Regions from separate parts of the Enterobacter cloacae complex sp. HYC003_NIDB genome, predicted to be linked through region 2. Evidence: predicted binding sites of a transcription regulator. Region 2 holds the regulator's gene; the other holds the start of a gene.
What was found. Region 2 encodes LexA, which represses DNA repair genes until DNA is damaged. Its sites were predicted from a motif close to TNCTGTATGTACATACAGNA; they were not measured.
Positions count from the first base shown of each region.

Region 1: a site for LexA is predicted at 2,186-2,205, ahead of sulA (SOS-induced cell division inhibitor SulA). Genes of this name have one in related genera too.

Region 1 covers NZ_CP114220.1:3,113,724-3,117,619, forward strand. Annotated here, with positions in the region: gene yccS (YccS family putative transporter) at 1-1,426, shown strand, start outside; gene O1722_RS14970 (TfoX/Sxy family DNA transformation protein) at 1,383-2,009, opposite strand; gene sulA (SOS-induced cell division inhibitor SulA) at 2,226-2,735, shown strand; gene ompA (porin OmpA) at 3,092-3,896, shown strand, end outside.
Region 2 covers NZ_CP114220.1:4,517,106-4,521,001, reverse strand. Annotated here, with positions in the region: gene plsB (glycerol-3-phosphate 1-O-acyltransferase PlsB) at 1-1,890, opposite strand, end outside; gene O1722_RS21655 (diacylglycerol kinase) at 2,045-2,413, shown strand; gene lexA (transcriptional repressor LexA) at 2,522-3,130, shown strand; gene dinF (MATE family efflux transporter DinF) at 3,194-3,896, shown strand, end outside.

The DNA of each region.
Region 1 (3,896 bases), 1.4 Mb from region 2:
TATTCACGAGCGCGCCAGCTCCTCGCATGTGCAGTACGCTGACCTGCGCGAGAAATTCCGTTACAGCGACGTGATGTTCCGTTTCCAGCGCCTGCTGTCGATGCAGTCTCAGGCCTGCCAGCAACTTGCGCGCTCAATACTACTGCGCACGCCCTATCAGCACGATCCTCGCTTTGAACGGGCATTCAGTCATCTGGATGCGGCCCTCGATCGCGTTCAGGCCAGTGGGACATCGCCGGAACAGTTCAAAGCCCTGGGATTCTTGCTCAACAACCTGAGAGCCATCGATGCTCAGCTCGCCACCATTGAGTCTGAACAGGCGATGGCAATGCCGGGCAATGACGCCGACAACCAGCTTGCCGACGACAGTCTCAACGGTTTCAGCGATATGTGGCTGCGCCTGAGCCGTCATTTTACGCCGGAATCCGCCCTCTTTCGCCATGCGGTAAGGATGTCGCTGGTTCTGTGCGTCGGCTACGCGTTTATCCAGATAACAGGATTGCACCACGGTTACTGGATCCTGCTGACCAGCCTGTTTGTCTGCCAGCCGAACTATAACGCTACCCGCCATCGGCTCGCGCTGCGTATTGTCGGGACATTAGTCGGGGTCGCCATCGGGCTGCCGGTGCTCTACTTTGTGCCATCCGTAGAAGGGCAACTGATCCTGATTGTGATTACCGGTGTACTGTTTTTCGCCTTCCGCAATGTGCAGTACGCCCACGCCACGATGTTCATCACGCTGCTGGTGCTGCTCTGCTTCAATCTGCTGGGTGAAGGCTTTGAAGTGGCCCTTCCTCGCGTTATCGACACGCTAATCGGCTGCGCCATTGCCTGGGCGGCGGTGAGCTTTATCTGGCCGGACTGGCGTTTTCGTAACTTACCGCGCGTGTCCGACAGAGCGATGAACGCCAACTGCCGCTATCTGGATGCTATTCTTGAGCAATACCATCAGGGTCGCGATAACCGTCTGGCCTATCGGATTGCCCGTCGCGATGCGCATAACACGGACGCAGAGCTGGCTTCCGTTGTCTCGAATATGTCAACTGAGCCGCGCGCCACGGCAGAAATCCGGGAGACAGCCTTCCGCCTGCTGTGTCTGAACCACACGTTCACCAGCTATATCTCTACCCTTGGCGCCCACCGTGAGAAACTGACAAATCCGGGCATCCTGGCGCTGCTGGACGACGCCGTTTGCTACGTTGATGATGCGCTTCATCATCAACCTGCGGATGAGCCACGGGTTCACCAGGCACTGGATGAACTGGTGCAACGTATCGCACACCTTGATCCTGGCACCGACAACAAAGCTCCGCTGGTCCTACAGCAAATTGGCCTGCTTATCGCTTTGCTGCCGGAAATTTGTCGGCTGCGACAGAAGATCGCTACCTGGCGGAATGATGGCCCTGCGACTCAGGCAGCGCATTAAACCACTCCATAAGCTCCCGGCGAATATCCGCCGGGAGTGCCGCTTCATGTAACCCTTCGATGGCGCCTTCAAGCGCGAACAATACCCGGATACTCAGCGCTTTATTCTTAGAGCGCATTTTCAGCCAGCTCGTCTTCGCCCCCAACTGTCGTAGCGTCTCTTCATTGGTAATGCCCGCCTCCATAAGCAGGACCTCAATCTGAAAGGTCAGGTTCGGCAGATCCTTAAGCCGGTTACGCTGATGGCGCTGGTAGCGCTCTTTCCTGGCGGCATCGAGCGCAAACGAGGAGAGCTGAAGCAGCTTTTCCCTGTTTTGCCACAGACCTTCATCCACACGGTAGTAATTAAGCAGCACTGGCCGTCCTCGTTTCATCAGGGTCAGAAAAGAGGAGGCGTTTTTTACACAGTATTTTGCACTTTGCTCACAGGCGCGAAGGTACAGCTCGCCGTCAGACACCATCGCGAACACCGCTTCATCCACGGCCAGGGTATAACCGCCAAACAGGGCGCGATGATGAATTTCGCCCAGCGGAGAGAGGTATTCCTGAGATTGATAAATCCGATCATAAGATATCTTTTTCATGATAATTCCATTAAAATCATACAGTAAACACGATATTTCTTACTAACGGATCCGTTAGCAGGAAAATAGGCAACTTATTGCCGTTGGGCAAGATGATTTTTTCAGGTTCACCAGGAATGGATGAAATTTGCGAGTCGCTTTCCGAAAATGAGGTTGATCTTTATGCACACAGGGGTTACTGTATATCCATACAGTAACTACAGGGCTGGAATGAATATGTACACTTCAGGCTATGCAAATCACTTAACACCTTCCACTTCTGCCGCAGGCAATGCTGCGCAGAATTCTATCGGGCGTGTATCGACAGGGCTTATCAGTGAAGTGGTTTACCGTGAAGACCAGCCGCTGTTAACACAACTCTTACTCCTGCCGCTTTTGCAGCAGCTCGGGCAACAGTCTCGCTGGCAGCTCTGGCTGACGCCACAGCAAAAATTAAGTCGTGAATGGGTTCAGTCGGCTGGCCTGCCGTTAGCGAAGGTGATGCAGATTAATCAACTCTCCCCTTGCGATACGGTCGAGTCGATGGTCCGGGCATTACGTACCGGGAACTATAGCGTCGTGATTGGGTGGTTGCCTGAGGATCTGTCGCAAGAGGAACATTTGCGTCTGACTGAAGCGGCTGAAGAAGGTAACGCGATGGGTTTCATCATGCGGCCGGTTCGTGGAGATTCCTATCGCAGAGGACAACATCCCGGGCTAAAAATTCACTCAAATGTGTACCATTGAGTCATTTTAAGAGTTTTCCTGGAATTTTTTTCGACCGCAGTATGCAAAAAAAGTTCAACGCGCCAAAACTGCGGCAAGGCTTGTCTGACGCGGTTCTCGTTAATTTTACTGCACAAAATTCGTTCAAAAATTGTTAAATATTAGGTATACGGAACTTTTTTTTTCATATGCCTGACGGACTTCACACTTGTAAGTTTTCAGCTACGTTGTAGACTTTACATCGCCAGGGGTGCTCGGCCTAAGCCGAAGATATCGGTAGGTTTATATTTGACCACGCCCCCCGGTGAAGGATTTAACCGTGATTCCTCCGATGGAGATATTCATGGCAAATTTTGGATGATAACGAGGCGCAAAAAATGAAAAAGACAGCTATCGCGATTGCAGTGGCACTGGCTGGCTTCGCTACCGTAGCGCAGGCCGCTCCGAAAGATAATACCTGGTATGCAGGTGGTAAACTGGGCTGGTCTCAGTTCCATGACACCGGTTGGTACAACAGCAGCCTGAACAACGATGGCCCTACTCACGAGAGCCAGCTGGGTGCAGGTGCGTTCGGTGGCTATCAGGTTAACCCGTATGTTGGCTTTGAAATGGGTTACGACTGGTTAGGTCGTATGCCTTACAAAGGCGACAACGTAAATGGCGCTTTCAAAGCTCAAGGCGTACAGCTGACCGCTAAACTGGGTTACCCAGTAACTGACGATCTGGACGTGTACACCCGTCTGGGCGGCATGGTATGGCGTGCAGACTCCAGCAACAGCATCGCTGGTGACGACCACGACACTGGTGTTTCCCCAGTATTCGCTGGTGGCGTTGAGTGGGCAATGACCCGTGACATCGCTACCCGTCTGGAATACCAGTGGGTTAACAACATCGGTGACGGTGCTACCGTTGGCGTTCGTCCAGACAACGGCATGCTGAGCGTTGGTGTTTCTTACCGTTTCGGTCAGCAGGAAGATGCGCCAGTCGTAGCTCCAGCTCCGGCTCCAGCTCCAGAAGTACAGACCAAGCACTTCACTCTGAAGTCTGACGTTCTGTTCAACTTCAACAAAGCTACCCTGAAACCAGAAGGTCAGCAGGCACTGGATCAGCTGTACACCCAGCTGAGCAACCTGGATCCTAAAGACGGTTCTGTAGTGGTTCTGGGCTTCACCGACCGTATCG
Region 2 (3,896 bases):
GTGCTGGGTAATAATGGCCGCCATCAGCGACGGCAGCATCAGCATGTGCGTGATGTTATTGCGGTAGTAGGTCATCAGCACGGCCTGCTCGCGCGGCAGAATGATGATGTCACCAATCGTATCTTTCTCGACTTCGAACTTGTTCATCTGCAACGCGTGATCGATCAGCTCGCTGGCGGTGGCAGACGGCACGGTCGAATCAACGGAATACGGCACGTTGCGCATGATATCCAGGTAGCAGTCAATCTGCTCGGTCAGCTGCTCACGGGTCAGTGAACGCTGGCGGGAGGCCAGAAGCGCAGTACAACACAGGTTCATGGCGTTTGCCGCACCAGCATTGTTGATGCGTACCATCAGCTCGGATGCAATGCCGTTGACCGTTGGCGTCAGCCAGGCCGGACGTACCGCTTCGATAGGATCGATAGACTCGCGCCACTCCGGAACATGATGGTTCAGATATGTCATCAACGGCAGGGGCTCGCCAAAGTTCACGTAGCCCTGGCCGAGGTTGCGCAGTTTACTCAGCCCACGCAGCATCTGCGGCAGACTCTCTTTCTCTTTGGTCGCACCGCGCAGCTCTTTCGCGTAGGTGCCCACTTCCATCACGTGTTCATAACCGATGTAAATAGGCACCAGCGTGATAGGACGCGTACCGCCACGCAGCATGGCCTGAATGGTCATCGACAGCGTGCCGGTCTTAGGATCGAGCAGACGACCGGTACGCGAGCGACCGCCTTCAACAAAGTACTCCACGGAATAACCGCGGCTGAACAGCTCGCCCAGATACTCCCTGAAGACGGTGGAGTAAAGCTTGTTACCCTTAAAGGTACGACGAATAAAGAACGCACCCAGACGGCGGAAAATCGGGCCTGCTGGCCAGAAGTTCAGGTTGATACCGGCAGCAATATGCGGCGGCACCAGCCCCTGGTGATAGAGCACGTAAGAGAGCAACAGGTAGTCCATGTGGCTGCGGTGGCAGGGCACATAGACAATCTCGTGGCCGTCGTGCGCTAACTGACGCACGCGTTCGGCGTTGTGGACGTTAATCCCCTGATAGAGGCGGTTCCACGTGAAGCCAAGGATACGGTCAGAGAGGCGAATCATCTCGTAGGAGAAATTCGCGGCGATCTCTTCCATCAGCGCTATCGCGTTCTGCTGCGCTTTCTCGTGCGAAATTTTCTTGCTGCGCGCTTCGTCTTCTACGGCACGGGCAATCGCTTTGGAAGCCAGCAGCTTGTTGAACAGATCCTGACGTGCCGGGAGACGTGGTCCAACGGCCGCCAGACGCTGACGTGCAAAGTGCATACGCGCAACGCGCGCCAGCTTTTGCGCAATGATTTTGTCAGTGCCGTGTTCATCCGCCATGCGGCGCAGTGAAACGGAAGGTGAGAAGCGGACAAAGCTGTCGCGTCCCAGCCAGGAGACGGCGAAGAACTTCTGAATGCCGTTGAGCATACGCAGCGGCGGGTTCTCTTCCCCTTTTTCGCGCCCCGGACGACGGCCAAACATCACCGACACCGGCACCATCTGCACGTCCAGATCGGGGTTGCTGCGGTGCAGATCGAGGTAATCATGGAACAGCTTAATGGACTCTTCTTTCGGCGTGTAATAGGTGAACACGCGCGGCCCGCCATGGATGAACACGTAGCGCGGCAGCAGCGTACCGTCGACTTCCAGCGGTTCAAGCGGGTCAGGTAAATCGTGCGCCAGACATTGAGCGCGAAGCGTCAGCAGGTCTGCCTTCGAGTTATAAGGCAAAACGTACATAATAGGGCGCGACGTATCGAGCCCTAATTCCAGCGCAGGTTCTGCTGGGATAGACTTACTTTTTACCAGGACGCTTAATGGTAAATTAAGTAATTTGTAGTAAATTCGTGGCCAGCCGGACATAAACGATGTAAAGCCTCTGGTTAATAATGCAATTGCGGCGCAAGGATAACAGAAAGCGCGCAAAATTTCTGTTGTTACCCGTCATACTTCAGGTTGCAGCAAAACGCGCTGCGGCTTTAGTTACAGACGCTATTTATCATAAAAGGTTCTTTTAATGGCCAATAATACCACTGGGTTAACTCGAATCATTAAAGCTGCCGGTTATTCATGGAAAGGTTTCCGCGCGGCATGGGTTAATGAAGCCGCTTTCCGCCAGGAAGCGGTTGCCGCAATCGTTGCCGTTGTCATCGCCTGCTTCCTTGATGTTGATGCTATCACCCGCGTACTGCTCATCGGATCTGTCCTTCTGGTGATGATAGTGGAAATTCTGAATAGCGCTATTGAGGCCGTTGTTGACCGAATCGGGTCGGAATTCCATGAACTGTCTGGCCGGGCGAAAGACATGGGTTCTGCTGCCGTACTGCTGGCGATTATCACTGCGGCGATCACCTGGGTCACGCTGCTTTGGTCGCATTTCCGATGAGCCTCGAGGAATAATTAAGTCCCTGGTTTTTTGTGCAGTTTTTGGTTCCAAAATCGCCTTTGACTGTATATACTCACAGCATAACTGTATATACACCCAGGGGGCGGTATGAAAGCGTTAACGACCAGGCAGCAAGAGGTGTTTGATCTCATTCGGGATCATATCGGCCAGACGGGTATGCCACCCACGCGTGCAGAAATTGCGCAGCGTCTGGGCTTCCGTTCTCCTAATGCTGCCGAAGAGCACCTTAAAGCGCTGGCGCGTAAGGGCGTGATTGAGATTGTTTCCGGCGCCTCACGCGGCATTCGTCTGCTTGTGGAAGAAGAGAGCGGTATTCCACTGGTGGGCCGCGTTGCCGCAGGTGAACCTCTGCTGGCGCAGCAGCACATCGAAGGGCACTATCAGGTTGACCCAGGCATGTTCAAGCCGAGCGCCGATTTCCTGCTGCGCGTTAGCGGAATGTCCATGAAAGATATCGGTATTCTGGATGGCGATCTGCTGGCGGTACACAAAACGCAGGATGTGCGTAACGGGCAAGTCGTGGTAGCGCGCATTGATGATGAAGTGACGGTTAAGCGCCTTAAGAAACAAGGCAATACCGTGCAGCTTCTGCCTGAAAACAATGAATTCTCCCCGATTGTGGTGGATCTCCGCGAGCAGAGCTTCTCTATTGAAGGACTGGCGGTCGGCGTTATCCGCAACGGTGAATGGCTGTAATCTCTTCCTGACAGGCTGTAGTTCCTCTACAGCCTGGCCTGTTTTCTGATTCCGGTAATTTCCATGGCATTGCTAACTTCTGCCGATAAGGCGTTGTGGCGTCTTGCGCTACCGATGATTTTTTCCAATATTACCGTTCCTCTGCTGGGGCTGGTGGATACGGCGGTTATCGGGCATCTCGATTCGCCGATTTATCTTGGCGGCGTCGCGATCGGCGCAACGGCGACCAGCTTCCTCTTTATGCTGCTGCTTTTTCTGCGCATGAGTACGACAGGCCTGACGGCCCAGGCGTATGGTGCAAAAGATCCCCTGCGTCTGGCGCGTGCGCTGGTTCAGCCGCTCATTCTGGCATTCGGTGCTGGCGCGTTAATCATTCTGTTGCGTACGCCGCTGATTGATCTTGCGCTCCATATTGTAGGCGGCAGCGATGCCGTACTGGAACAGGCCCGGCGGTTCCTCGAAATTCGCTGGCTCAGCGCGCCCGCTTCACTGGCAAACCTGGTCCTGCTGGGCTGGCTGCTGGGCGTGCAGTACGCCCGCGCGCCGGTGATCCTGCTGGTGGTGGGCAACCTGCTTAACATTGTGCTCGATCTCTGGCTGGTGATGGGGCTGCACATGAACGTCCGGGGCGCGGCGCTGGCCACGGCGATTGCCGAGTACGGTACGCTGCTGATCGGTTTGGGGATGGTCTGGCGCGTGCTGGCGATGCGCGGTATCACCCTGGATCTGCTGAAATCGGCCTGGCGCGGCAACATTCGTAAGCTGC